4 regions of the Nonomuraea mangrovi genome follow, and region 3 is predicted to be linked to each of the others. Evidence: riboswitches for the same ligand, from Rfam matches in the RefSeq annotation. Region 3 holds a riboswitch; each other region holds the start of a gene.
What was found. Region 3 has a riboswitch for cyclic di-AMP ahead of ACFSKW_RS30450 (hypothetical protein). Riboswitches for the same ligand answer to the same signal wherever they lie in the genome.

Region 1 (3,170 bases), on a different contig from region 3:
CGACGTCGCGGGCGTCGAACTTCGCGATCAGGAAGGTGTCCGGGTACGCGGCCTCCAGGTCGGCCACGCTCTCGGGCCGGCGCACCGCCGCCACCACGTTGTCGCCCGCCGCGAGCGCCGACTCCGCCAGTGCGCGCCCGAAACCGCGGGACGCGCCGGTGATGATCCAGGTCTGTGTCGTCATGGCGAGAACGCTATGGTTTCGAGCGCGCTCGAACGCAAACCCGCGCGACCACGAACACTGAGACGTCGTCGTGGTGAGCGGGTGGCGAGACGCCGGAAATGATGTCGCCGGGCATTCGGCTGACGCGTAAGGTGCGGGCGTGCATCCTGCTGATTTCTATACAGGCATCGTCGCCGAGTTATACGGGCCGCTGAAGTCCGTGGCCCAAGATCCAGAGCCCTACGCGGCGTTCGTCCAAGAGGCTGGTTCCCCGGCTCTGGAGCTGGGGTGCGGGGACGGCGATCCATTGCTCGACCTGCGTCGGCGCGGCCTCGACGTCGAGGGTGTCGACTCCTCGGCGGACATGCTGCAGCGGTGCCGTCACCGGGCGCGGAAGCAAGGCGTCGATGTCGTCGTCTACCACCAGCGCATGGAGGCGCTCGATCTGCCACGCCGCTACCGTGCGATCTTTCTTGCCGGGCCGACTTTCAACCTGCTCCCCGACGACTCCATCGCTCTGGCCGCCCTTCACCGCATCCGCGACCATCTCGCCGTGGGCGGCACCGCCCTGGTGCCGCTGTTCGTCCCATCGCCCACACCTGCCGAACGGATCGGCCGGGTGCGCACCGCTACAGCGGACGACGGTGCAGAGTTGCGGGTCTCGGTGGTGTCCGAGGAGCGTAGCGATTCCGCGCGGACGCAGACGACGGTGTTGCGCTACGAGCGGTGCCGCGACGGCGAGAGCACCGTCGTGGACCGCCCCTGGGTACTGCACTGGTACACCCGCTCAGGATTCGAGAGCCTTGCCGCAGCCGCCGGCCTGATCGCGGTCTCGGTCCTGGAGTCGCCAGGCGCCTCCGACCTGCAATTCCAGCTGCAGGCCGCCGGTTAAGCTGCTGTCGAGTTGTCAGGGTTGCCTGCTGGTCGCCGCCCAGTCGAGGAGCGCCTGAGCGGTCTCGAAGCGGCGGCTGGAGCTGCTCTCTCCCAGAAGCACGCCGACCAGCTGACGGCCGTCCCGGTCGGCGGCGAAGGCGAGGGTGTAGCCCGCGGCGCGCGTGAATCCGGTCTTCAGGCCGATGGTGCCCGGCGTGCGGAGGAGGCGATTCGTGTTCCGCCAGGAGTAGGCGCGGTGCTCCGCCGTCTCAGGGATCGAGCGGTGCCGGGTGGAGCCGACCTTCTTGATCAACTGGTTGTTCAGCGCCGCCTGGGCGAGCCGCACCTGGTCGCGTGCGGTGGAGTAGCCGCCGCCCTTGGCGGGCATCCCGTCGACGTTGACGTACAGTGTGTCCTTCATGGCGAGCTCGCGGGCGTTGGCGTTCATCTTCGCCGTGAACGCGTCGACACCAGGCCCGTACGTGCGGGCGAGCGCGTGGGCGGCGTCCGCGCCGGAGGGCAGCATCAGGGCGTACAGCAGGTCCTCCACGGTGAGCCGGTCACCGGCGCGCAGGTACGCCACCGAGGCGCCGCCCCTCGACGCGTAACGCACGTCCTTGGCGGTGACCTCGACCACGTCGGTCGGCTTGGCCTGCTTCAACACGGTGTAGGCGGTCATCACCTTGGTAATGCTGGCCACCGGGACCCGAAGATCGGCCTTCTTGCTGAAGTAGACCTTGCCGGTCTTGGCGTCGATCACATGGGCGGCACGGCCGAGCACCGCGGGGGCGTCAGCGGAGGGGGCGGGAACGTGGGCACGGGGAGCCGGTGAAACGACCGAACCGGCCGGTGGGGCGGCCTGTGCGACAGGGGCGACGGCGGTCACGGCGCCTGCGGTGATGGCGACGCCGAGCAGCGCGCGGCCCAGCCGGTTCTTGAGGTACGTGGGCATGAAGGGGTTGTGCTCCTAGCTTCCATGCCGCCTACCGGGTTAGCTGACGGGTTCGGGCTGGGAAGTGCCCTACGGACGCGGCTGAGCCGGCGTTCGATTCACCCCAAGGGAAGTGGGTCCCCGGTTCCGTGGATACGGATTCGGCGGCCGAGTGTCGTCCTGCGGATGAGCCTCAGGAGACGCGCGGTCCGGGCAATGCAATGGCAACGGACGAGTCGACGGCTCGCTGCACAATGCACTAAAAATAGCCAAACTGCACAAAAGGGGCAAATACTCCACACTCGCTCCCGCCCGATCCGCTACGCGTCGGCGATCGACCCCCAGCCGTCGTTCCAGATGTTGTCCCAGTCGGCCTTCACGATGAGCTTGTACGCGCGGTGATCGCAGCACCGAGCCGGCAAGGTGCGACACCGACCGCCAGCAGGCGGAACCGGCTCGATCCGCGCCCCAGCCGCGTCCGTTGACTCAGCGTCCCCGGTCATGTCGGAGCGGGGACGGTTCGAGGTCGAGCGCGAGGTGGAGTTGGCGCGTCCACCAGCGCAGCTGCGCGGTCGGGTCGCTCGCCGCGACGCCGGTGAGGCCGGCGCTGCGGCGGAAGGCACTCCCGTAGAGAGGCTCCATCGCCATCGCTTGGTGGAGGGCCGCGACCGCGAGCCGCGTGTCCTCGGTCGAAGCCGCGGACGGCCGAAGCCTGTGGAGTGCGTCGACAACCGGGTTCAGCATCCCGTCGCCATGCTCTCGCCAGCCCGCAGCATGCAGCGCGACCGCCAGCTCGCCGTAGCCCTGCCGGTACAGACCTGCGAGTGACTCGACGAGCTCCAGGAGGTCGGCGCCCTGCTCCAGCCACGACGAGAGAACGTCCTGCACAGCGGCTCTCAGTTGGCGTCCACCGTGTCGAAGCAGTTCGCGCAGCAGGTTGTCGCGGCTCTGGAAGTGGTGTGTCACGCCGGCGTCGGTCATGCCGACCCGGGCGGCGACGGCACGCACCTGGACCGCCGCGACGCCTCCGTCGGCGAGCAGCGCTGCCGCGGCGTCGAGGATCAGCCGGCGAGCCTCTTCAGGCGGTCTTCGTGTACGGCGTGTCCCCACGACTCCAACCTTACCTTGACCGGCCAAGGCAGCGGGTCGTATCGTACCTTGACAGCTCAAGGTAAGGGGTGCGGACATGCCTGTGGTCGACCT
Region 2 (3,170 bases), on a different contig from region 3:
CCACGATCAACGGCCCAGGCTCCACCGAGGAGCCCGGCTTCGCCGCCAAGTCGATGCGCCAGCAGCCGGAGAAGGACGCGATCGCCCGCAGGGCCGCCACGCTCGTCCGTCCCGGCACGGCCGTCGCCCTGTCGGCGGGCACGACCACATGGACGCTGGCCCACCACCTGGTCGATGTGCCGGACCTGACCGTCATCACCAACTCCATCCCCGTGGCCGACGTCTTCCACCGCAGCCCGCGCGCCGACCGCACGGTCGTGCTGACCGGCGGCGTCCGCACGCCCTCCGACGCCCTCGTCGGGCCCGTCGCCGTCGCGGCGATCAGGCGGTTGCACGTGGACACGCTCTTCCTCGGCGTGCACGGCATGAGCACGAGAGCGGGGTTCACCACCCCGAACCTGCTGGAGTCGGAGACCGACAGGGAGCTGGTGGCCTCCGCCCACCGCCTGGTGGTCCCCGCAGACCACACCAAGTGGGGCACGGTCGGCATCAGCACGATCGCGGAACTGTCGGAGGCCGACGTCGTCATCAGCGACGCGAACCTGCCGGAGGAGGCCCGCGCGGAGCTGGCCGAGCGGGCGGGAGAACTGATCATCGCGGAGGAAACGAAGTGAAGCGCACCATCGCGCACATGGCCGACGGCCGGGAGCTGATCTACTTCGATCGGCGCGACGACGCCGACAGGAGCGCGATCGACGAGCGCGAGCTGCCGCCCAGGCCGGTCGCCTCCGAGCTGCGCTACGACCCGCTCACCGAGGAGTGGGTGGCGATGGCGGGCCACCGGCAGACCCGTACCTTCCTGCCTCCGGCCAACGAGTGCCCGCTGTGCCCGACCAGGCCCGGGATGCCGACCGAGATCCCCGCGCCGGACTACGACGTGGTCGTCTTCGAGAACAGGTTCCCCAGCTTCTCCACCAACCTGGGCTCCTACACCGATCCAGGCGGCCTGAGCGAGGTGCGCCCTGGCGTCGGGCGCTGCGAGGTGGTCTGCTTCACCTCCGACCACGACTCCTCCTTCTCCGCCCTCTCCGACGAGCAGGTGGAGCTGGTCATGGAGGCATGGGCCGACCGCACGGCCGAGCTGTCGGCGATCCCCGGTGTGGAGCAGGTGTTCTGCTTCGAGAACAGGGGCGCCGAGATCGGCATCACGCTGGCCCACCCCCACGGCCAGATCTACGCCTACCCGTACGTGACCCCGCGCACCCGCCGGCACCTGGCGGCCGCGGCGGGCCGGCCGAACCTGTTCGCCGACGTGCTCGCCGCGGAGCGCGCGGGCGAGCGTGTGGTCGCCGGCAACGAGCTGTGGACCGCGTTCGTGCCGGCCGCCGCCCGCTACCCGTTCGAGGTCCACCTCTACCCGCACCGCCAGGTGCCCGACCTGGCCGCCCTCACCCAGGAGGAGCGCGCCGCCTTCGGTCCCGTCTACACCCGTGTGCTGAGAGCGCTCGACGGCCTGTTCGGCGTGGTCATGCCGTACGTCGCCGCCTGGCATCAGGCCCCCGTGCGGCGGGGTCGTGACCTGGCCTATCTCCACATGGAGCTGTTCAGCATCCGCAGAGCCCCGGAGAAGCTGAAGTACCTCGCGGGCTCGGAGTCGGCGATGGGGGCGTTCGTCAACGACGTGCTGCCGGAGGAGGCCGCGCGGCTTCTGCGCGCTCAGGTAGATCACTGATTTGGTGTCCGATTTAGGTCGCATTACCGCTGGTTTACTACTAACATCCCTTTTCGTCGGCTTTCACAGCCGTTACATGCCTAATCCCGGGCGCGTCGCCCGGGAGCCGGGGACCCACCAAGAACCTGGGGTGAATCCACGTCTGTGGTAGGGCCGCATCTCCCGCCCGAACCCGTCAGCTAACCCGGCCGGCAGACGGAGAGGATCGTTCGTGGCGTCCCCCACGTCTCGTTTCGCATGCGGTGCTCTTGCCGCGCTGTCCCTCATCATCGGTTCCGCGACGGCGGCCTCGGCTGCCCCCAAGCCGTCCGAGCCCACGTTGCGCGCCGAGTTGAAGGAGCTCAATACCAAGGTCGACAAGCTCATCGAGCGCTACAACGCCAAGCGGGTCTCGCTCGCCGAGGCCCGGAAGGCCGCCAAGACGGCGAAGAAGCGGCTGGCGACGGCCGAGCAGACGCTGGCCAAGGCCGAAGCCGAGGCCTCCAAGATCACCGAGATGCGCTACCAGGCCAGCACCCCCGACCTGCCGATGCTGCTCTACACCCCCGACCTCAACACCGCCGCGCTGCTCGAGCAGATGAGCGCCGAGCAGGATGCCGTGGTCAAGAGCGTCGCCGCGGCCCGCGACACCAAGAAGCAGGCCGCCACCGACGCGATCGCGCTCGCCGACCGGATCAAGACGGAGGCCGACCAGGTCGCCGACGACCGGAAGGAGGCCGAGGGCATGATCAAGAACATCGAGAAGAAGCTGCAGGGCCTCGTGCCGACGGGGCCGGGGCGCAAGAGCGACGGAAGCTGGGCGCCCGAGCTGCCCACGGGCTCGGAGAACATCACGCCGCGGACCAGGCTCATGCGCGACACGATCAAGAAGTCGTTCGCGCTGCCGTTCGAGGTGGGCTGCTACCGGTCGGGCGGCAGCGGAGAGCATCCGCTCGGGCGCGCCTGCGACTTCATGATGAGCTCGGGCGGCGCCACTCCGACGGCCGCCAACAGGACGCTCGGCGACCAGGTCGCCGCGTGGGCGATGAAGAACCAGAGCCGCCTGGGCATCAAGTACGTGATCTGGCGGCAGCGCATCAACAGCGGCAGCGGCTGGCGGGCGATGTCCGACCGAGGCAGCATCACCGCCAACCACTACGACCACGTGCACATCTCGATGAACTGATCCTTGCAGGGGGTCGGCGGCGAGCGTACGTTTGACTCGATGACCAGATTCATCCTTCCGGTCACGAGAGGCGCTCATGAAGACCGTCAACCTGATGGACCCCGGCCTGCTGACCGATCCCTACAGGGGTTTCGCCCAGCTCAGGGAGGAGGCGCCCGTCCTCCGCGCCTCCTTCCCCGGGCAGGACACCCCGATCTGGCTGGTCACCCGGTACGACGACGTCAAGTCCGTGCTGAGCGACCACCGCTTCGTCAACGACCCCGGCAACGTGCCCGGCGCCGAGGTCACCGACATGCGGGAGAAGCTGACACAGGCCAGAGGCGTCCCGCCCGA
Region 3 (3,170 bases):
AGCGCGGCCGTCGCCTCGGGGGTGGGCGGCCCCGCGTCGGGGCTGGGGGTCGACATGATGGAGGTGAGCGTGAGCACCCTGCCGGGATGCGCGATGGCGAGCGCCTGAGCGATCATGCCGCCCATCGAGACGCCCAGCACGTGGGCCGCGGGCCAGCCGAGGGCGTCCATCAGGCCGGCCGCGTCGTCGGCCATGTCGCTCAGCAGGTAGGGCGCCGCCGCGCCCGGGGTGAGGTCGGGCACGCCCTCCTCGGAGAAATGGGTGGAGAGCCCCACGTCGCGGTTGTCGTACCTGACGACGTGGTGGCCCCTCCCGGCGAGCAGTTCGCAGAACTCGTCGTCCCAGTGGACCAGCTGGGATCCGAGTCCCATGATCAGCAGGAGGGGCCTGTCACGGGGGGTGCCGAAGGTGTCGTAGGCGATCTCGATACCGTTGGCATGCGCCTTGAGCGTCATGCGAAACAGAATCCCATTCTGTTTCGCGTGGCGGCAAGGGCCTAGCGGGAGACGACCTTGCGCAGGTGGCCGCGGCCCAGGTAGCCGACGCCACCGACGATCGCCAGACCGCCGATGAGGGCGAGAGCGGTACCGGTGTGGCCGTTCTCGTCCGTGGTCTCGGTACGGGCGGCGGTGGTGGTGGCGGCGCCCGTGTCGAACGAGGCGGGCTGGACGGACGCGCCGCCCTGCGCCTCTTCCTCGGCCTTCACCGCGGCGATCCGCTTGGCCTCGGCCTTCTTGGCCTCCTCGGCCTTCTTCGCCTTGGCGAGGGCGAGGAGGTCGACCGGCGGCTTGGCCGGGTTCCTGTCCTTACGGCTCCACGCACCGGTGGAGAAGGCGACGGGGTGGTTCTTCTTGCCCACGCCGTTGCCCCACTTGGTGATGACGTACTGGATCTTGATGTGCCCCTCGCCGCCGATGCCGTCCACGCCCAGCGTGTCGGAGTTGAACCTGCCGCCGGTGAGCTCGGCGAAGGTCTTGGCGTCGAGGTCGAGCATGATGCCGTTGTTCGAGGGGTTGCCGGGACCGCGGTCGCCGACGAAGAAGGGGGCCTTCTTGCCCTTGTAGACGACGTAGCCCTCGGTCATGAGGGGCCAGCTCGGGCTGGCGATCAGACCCTTGCGCATCGGAATGCCACTGGCGGGCAGGCCGGTGTCACCGGCGCGGCCGGAGGCGTCGTCCCAGTAGTAGGAGGCGGTGGTGGACCCCTGGAGGAGGGTCCGCTGCTGGGTGACCTGGCTGATGTCGGGCCCGGAGGGCTCGGCGAGAGCGGCGGCGGCACCGGTGCCTACGGCGAGGGCGGTGGTGACGAGCAGGGCGGAAACGCGCATGCCAAAGCGGCGGGTCATGAAAGTCCTTTGTGCGAGGGAATGGGCAATCCGCGCTCGAATGAAGATCAGGCAAAGGCGTAGCCGGGCATGGGCCTAACAGTCGCTACGCAAAGGAGAGCGCGAAGAAGCGGGGGAAAGCGCCGCTCAGTTTGGGGGGTGGTAGTACACGAGTGTGGTCCTCTCCATCTCGCCTACCGGGTTAGCTGACGGGTTCGGGCGTGGAGATGCCCTACCGGCACTGGGCCGGATTCACCCCAAAGAGATGGGTCCCCGGTTCCCGCGTTCGCGGGATTCGGCGCCGACCAGCCTGCTCTTCCTTGTGAAGGGCACGTCACCGGTCGGTAACGCAATGGACTCTAGGCGCAAACCACCCCAAAGGCAAAAGCAAAGCCATGAATCGGAAAGAAGATCTACCTTTTATCGTCACGAATCGACAGGCCCAGAAGACACGAAAACCCCTGCGAAACAACGGGTTTCACGGGGTCCGGCATGGTAAATCGATCAGAAGTCAAAAATCATGGAAGAGTCATGGTCGAACGCCGGATTCGGCACGGCGCGAGGGGCGCGGCCCAGGCCGTACGGCACGCCCCGTGTCCGCCGCGCCGCGGACACGGGGCGCGGTCCGTCAGACCTCGAGCTTCTCCTCGATCGAGCGCAGCTGGTGCCGCGCCATCGCCAGGTTCGCCCTGCCGCGGTCCAGCGCGAGGTAAAGGAACAGTCCCTTGCCGCCCCTGCCGGTCATCGGCCTGATGATGTGGTACTGGCCGGTCAGCGTGATGAGAATGTCCTCGATGGTGTCCTTGAGGCCGAGGGAGTCCATCGTGCGCATCTTGGCCTTGACGACCTCGGTGTTGCCCGCGGCGGCCACCTGCAGGTCCAGGTCCTTGGAGCCGCCCAGGGCGCCCAGGGCCATGCCGCTGCCGTAGTCGACCACGACGGCGCCGAGAGCGCCGTCGATCGCCATCATCTCCTTGAGGGAGACGTCCATGCTCGCCATGCATTCCTCCGTGTGGATGTGAGTCACTTTCGCGATGCGATGGCGGCAACACTCGCCGCCGTCTTGCGACCCTCCAGCCGCAGCAGCCCCAGGTTGGTGCCAGGGTCGGCCAGGACTGTGAGGACGATCGTGGGGCCGGCCGCGTAGAAGGCGGCGAAGCCCGCGGTGCCCGAGATGAGGGTTTCCTCCAGGGCGCCCTTGCCTGCCAGGATGGCCATGCGCTTGCTGAGCGCGAGGAGGGCCGCCGAGAGCGCCGCCGTCTGCTCGACGTTGCCGCCCGTCAGGTCGCTGGCGATGGTCAGCCCGTCCACGCTGCAGGCGATGCTCCCGCTGACGTCGGGAGTGCGTTCACGCAGGAGCACCATCTCTCTCAGCACCTCGTCCCGCAGCTCCACCGGTGGCCTCCTTCTGAGTGAGGGGAACCTCACGACAGCTCCTCCAGCGCCTTCTTCAGCCGGATCAGCAGGTTGATGTCGGTCGGGTCCGCGGTCACCACGGGCCCGAGTGGCAGGGCAGGAGCGTCGGGGTCGGGCCGCGGCCGCGACTCCTCGTCCCGGCCGAGCCGCCTGGGCAGCGGCGGCGGCATGCCCTCCGAACGTGCGAGCAGCCCCGCCGCGGCAAGGCGGCGTACGGCCAGCAGCGTCGCGTAACCGGGTCTGCCGAGCTTCATCGCCAGTTCCAGTGGGGTGGCCGCGCGGTCGGCGTGGACGAGGATCTCCCACTGCAGGTCGTTCAGCACGACGCGATGGCCGGGCAGCCGCCTGACCGGCGCCACGGGCGCTGTGTCCACGTCGGCCGACGGCCAGATCCCCGTCAACTGAGCCCTCCTCCGCCCGCACTCGCGGA
Region 4 (3,170 bases), on a different contig from region 3:
CTGGGCGGCGCGCCGAAGACTCATCTAGCCGGCGCGGTTGCGTCTCGCGTACGGCCTCCATCCGGTTCCGGCGCGAGCGGCTCCCGGCTAGTCGGCGATGCGGACGGCTCCCGCGAAGGGCCTGTTGCCGATCGTGGCGATCCGGACGACGTCGCCGGTCTGGGGCGCGTGCACCATCATCCCGCCGCCGATGTAGATGCCCACGTGGTGCAGGTCGCTGTAGAAGAAGACCAGGTCACCCGGGCGCAGCTCCTCGCGCGTGATGTGCGTGCCCGCGGTCCACTGGTCGCCGGTGTAGTGCGGCAGGCTGATGCCGACGCGCTGGTAGGCGGCCATGACCAGCCCCGAGCAGTCGTAGGAGCCGGGACCTTCGGCCCCCCACACGTACGGCTTGAGCTGCTGCGTCAGCGCCCAGCGTGCGGCCTCCGCCGCCTTGCCGCTGCCGATGATCGGCAGGTTGACCTTGGTGGCGCGGGTGCCGGGCCGTCCCGCCTCACCGATCGCCCGCCTGAACAGGCTGCTCTCGACCTTGGCCACCATCGAGGTGATCTTGTCCCGCTTGCCGCCGAGGTCGTCGACGAGCTTCTGGACCTCCGCCAGGCGCGTCTTGGCCGTCGCCCTGGCCTTCTCCGCGGCGGCGATGGACTCGGCGAGCTCCTTGACCTCCTGGCCCTGCTGCTGGTTGATGGCGAAGGAGGTGGCGGCGGCGTCGAGGAAGGCGCCGGGATCGGTCGCGTTGGCGAAGGCGAGGCCGTCGGTGAAACCGCCGGACATGTAGGTGCTCTCGGCCAGGAGGGTGGCCCTGGCGCGCTTGGCTGCCAGATCGGCTTCGCTGGTGGCCAGGATCTTCTTGGCGTTGTCCGCGGACTTCTTGACGCTCTTGAGCTTCTCGCGCTGCCCGTTGTACTGCTCGGTGAGCGTCTCGATGTCGTTGTGGAGCTTCTCGACCTGCTTGGAGAGCTCCCTGAGCGACGGCTTGGGGTCGGCCATGGCCGAGCCGAGAGGCGTGGTGAGGACCAGAACGGCCATCGCGGCGCCCAGGATCGCGAACCGCTTCCGGCGGGAACCGGGTTCGTGGGGGCGGGCGTGCTCGCCCGCCGACTCCCCTTCGCGGATGCGCCTGCGCTTCACCAACCAGCTCCTCTCGTAGTCGCCGACCGGGTTAGCTGACGGGTTCGGGCCGGAGCAGCCCTACCGAGCCCGAGCTCGGATTCACCCCTTGACGGCTGGGCGGCCGCCGGCGGGTCCCCGGCTCCCCTTGTGGGGGATTAGGCGTGTCTCCACGCCTGGCCGCGTGGGGGACATCGTCGGTGGACACTAGTGCAAGCAAGGTTCGTGCTCAACCAGAACTGCCAATCCAGTAGAGGATGCGCATCCAAAGGATCACGGGCAGATCACGCAAAAGCCCGATCGACCAGGGGATTGCAAAGCCTTTACTGAGTTTCGCGAAGGTTTGTCGGGTTTGTCGTGCAGAGATGCATAGCGTGCCCGCCTCGCTACAGTGCGTCATGTGACGGTAGTTAAGGGTGGGCCGAAACGAGCTAGGTACGCTGAAGGGCCATGGAGCAGGTCGTCGAGCGCACAATGCAGGACACCGAGATCGTCGTACGGCGAGCCCGCACGCCGGACGTCAGGTCGATCAGGCGCCTGGTCGACATCTACGCGGGCGCGGGCCGCAAGCTGCTGGAAAAGGCCACGGTCACGCTGTACGAGGACGTCCAGGAGTTCTGGGTCGCCGAGCGCGGCGGCCAGGTCGTCGGCTGCGGCGCGCTCCATGTGCTCTGGGAGGACCTCGCCGAAATTCGCACGGTCGCGGTCGACCCCGCCGTCAAAGGTTCAGGCATCGGTCACCGTATTGTTACCGCGCTGGTGGGAACGGCCCGTGACCTGGGGCTCCGCAGGGTCTTCTGCCTGACGTTCGAGGTCGACTTCTTCGCCCGGCACGGCTTCGTCCCGATCCAGGGAACACCGGTGTCACCCGAGGTCTACGCCGAGTTGCTGGCCTCCTACGACGAGGGTGTGGCCGAGTTTCTGGATCTGGAGCATGTCAAGCCCAACACCCTTGGCAACACCAGGATGCTGCTCCATCTGGAAGCAGTTGACTATGGCGTTGACCAAGAGGAAAGGTGATTGTTGATACTCATGTCGATACGTTGGGCAACAGCAAGCATGTGTCCTGACATGTGCCACATGCGCCATCGAAGCGAGGTGACACGGTGAGCACCGGACAGCCGCCGTATCCGCAGGATCAACCTGATGACAATTCCGGATACGGTCAGCAGAACGCAGGACGCCCGGGCGAGCAGCCCGATCCTGACGTGACGATCGTGGGCTACCGCCATGAAGGCGGCGGCTACGGTCAGCCGTCCCAGGGCCAGCCCGACTACGGCCAGCAGCAGGGCTACGGCCAGCAGCAGCAGGGCTATGGTCAGCAGGGCTACAGCCAGCCCGGCTACGGCCAGCAGCAGGGCTACGGCCAGCAGGCCGCGTCCTCGGGTCAGCAGCCCGGCTACGGCCAGCAGCAGCCCTCCTACGGCCAGCAGCCCGGCTACGGGCAGCAGGCCCCTTCCTCGGGGCAGCAGCCCTACGGCCAGCCTGACTACGGCCAGCAGCAGCCCGGCTATGGGCAGCAGCAGCCCTCCTACGGTCAGCAGCCCGGCTATGGGCAGCAGCAGCCGTCCTCGGGCCAGCAGCCTTCCTACGGTCAGCCCGACTACGGGCAGCAGCAGGGCTACGGTCAGCAGGCATCCTCGGGCCAGCCGCCCGAGTACGGCCAGCCCGGCCACGGCCAGCAGCAGCCCGGCTATGGGCAGCAGCAGCCTGGTTACGGCCAGCAGCCCGGCTACGGGCAGCAGCAGCCGTCCTCGGGCCAGCAGCCTTCCTACGGTCAGCCCGACTACGGCCAGCAGGGCCAGTCGCAGCCCGGCTACGGCCAGCAGTCCCCGTACGGCCAGCAGCAGCCCTACGCCCAGCCCGGCTACGGCCAGCAGCAGCCCGCGTACGGGCAGCCCGGCTACGGCCAGCCCTACGGGGCGCCGGCAGGGGTGCAGCCGCCCGGCGCGCCCGCCCCGCTCGCCGAGTGGTGGCAGCGCCTGGTCGCCCGCATCGTCGACGGTGTGATCTTCGGGATCTTCTGGTTCGTGCTGGGTCTCATCCTCGCCATCTTCTTC

Region 1: it holds a riboswitch for cyclic di-AMP, as region 3 does, so the genes downstream of both, ACFSKW_RS05625 (D-alanyl-D-alanine carboxypeptidase family protein) here and ACFSKW_RS30450 (hypothetical protein) in region 3, are expected to answer to the same signal.
Region 2: it holds a riboswitch for cyclic di-AMP, as region 3 does, so the genes downstream of both, ACFSKW_RS14025 (coiled-coil domain-containing protein) here and ACFSKW_RS30450 (hypothetical protein) in region 3, are expected to answer to the same signal.
Region 4: it holds a riboswitch for cyclic di-AMP, as region 3 does, so the genes downstream of both, ACFSKW_RS24550 (C40 family peptidase) here and ACFSKW_RS30450 (hypothetical protein) in region 3, are expected to answer to the same signal.

The regions. Positions count from the first base shown of each region.
Region 1 covers NZ_JBHUFV010000007.1:30,130-33,299, forward strand. Annotated here, with positions in the region: gene ACFSKW_RS05615 (SDR family NAD(P)-dependent oxidoreductase) at 1-184, opposite strand, end outside; gene ACFSKW_RS05620 (class I SAM-dependent methyltransferase) at 324-1,055, shown strand; gene ACFSKW_RS05625 (D-alanyl-D-alanine carboxypeptidase family protein) at 1,071-1,988, opposite strand; cyclic di-AMP (ydaO/yuaA leader) riboswitch at 2,002-2,144, opposite strand; gene ACFSKW_RS05630 (TetR family transcriptional regulator) at 2,454-3,077, opposite strand.
Region 2 covers NZ_JBHUFV010000021.1:114,539-117,708, reverse strand. Annotated here, with positions in the region: gene ACFSKW_RS14035 (DeoR/GlpR family DNA-binding transcription regulator) at 1-614, shown strand, start outside; gene galT (galactose-1-phosphate uridylyltransferase) at 611-1,672, shown strand; cyclic di-AMP (ydaO/yuaA leader) riboswitch at 1,740-1,880, shown strand; gene ACFSKW_RS14025 (coiled-coil domain-containing protein) at 1,884-2,837, shown strand; gene ACFSKW_RS14020 (cytochrome P450 family protein) at 2,914-3,170, shown strand, end outside.
Region 3 covers NZ_JBHUFV010000047.1:87,679-90,848, forward strand. Annotated here, with positions in the region: gene ACFSKW_RS30445 (alpha/beta fold hydrolase) at 1-455, opposite strand, end outside; gene ACFSKW_RS30450 (hypothetical protein) at 497-1,345, opposite strand; cyclic di-AMP (ydaO/yuaA leader) riboswitch at 1,501-1,635, opposite strand; gene ACFSKW_RS30455 (hypothetical protein) at 1,953-2,324, opposite strand; gene ACFSKW_RS30460 (roadblock/LC7 domain-containing protein) at 2,348-2,719, opposite strand; gene ACFSKW_RS30465 (hypothetical protein) at 2,749-3,170, opposite strand, start outside.
Region 4 covers NZ_JBHUFV010000035.1:122,948-126,117, reverse strand. Annotated here, with positions in the region: gene ACFSKW_RS24555 (LuxR C-terminal-related transcriptional regulator) at 1-28, shown strand, start outside; gene ACFSKW_RS24550 (C40 family peptidase) at 88-1,131, opposite strand; cyclic di-AMP (ydaO/yuaA leader) riboswitch at 1,137-1,285, opposite strand; gene ACFSKW_RS24545 (amino-acid N-acetyltransferase) at 1,561-2,130, shown strand; gene ACFSKW_RS24540 (RDD family protein) at 2,217-3,170, shown strand, end outside.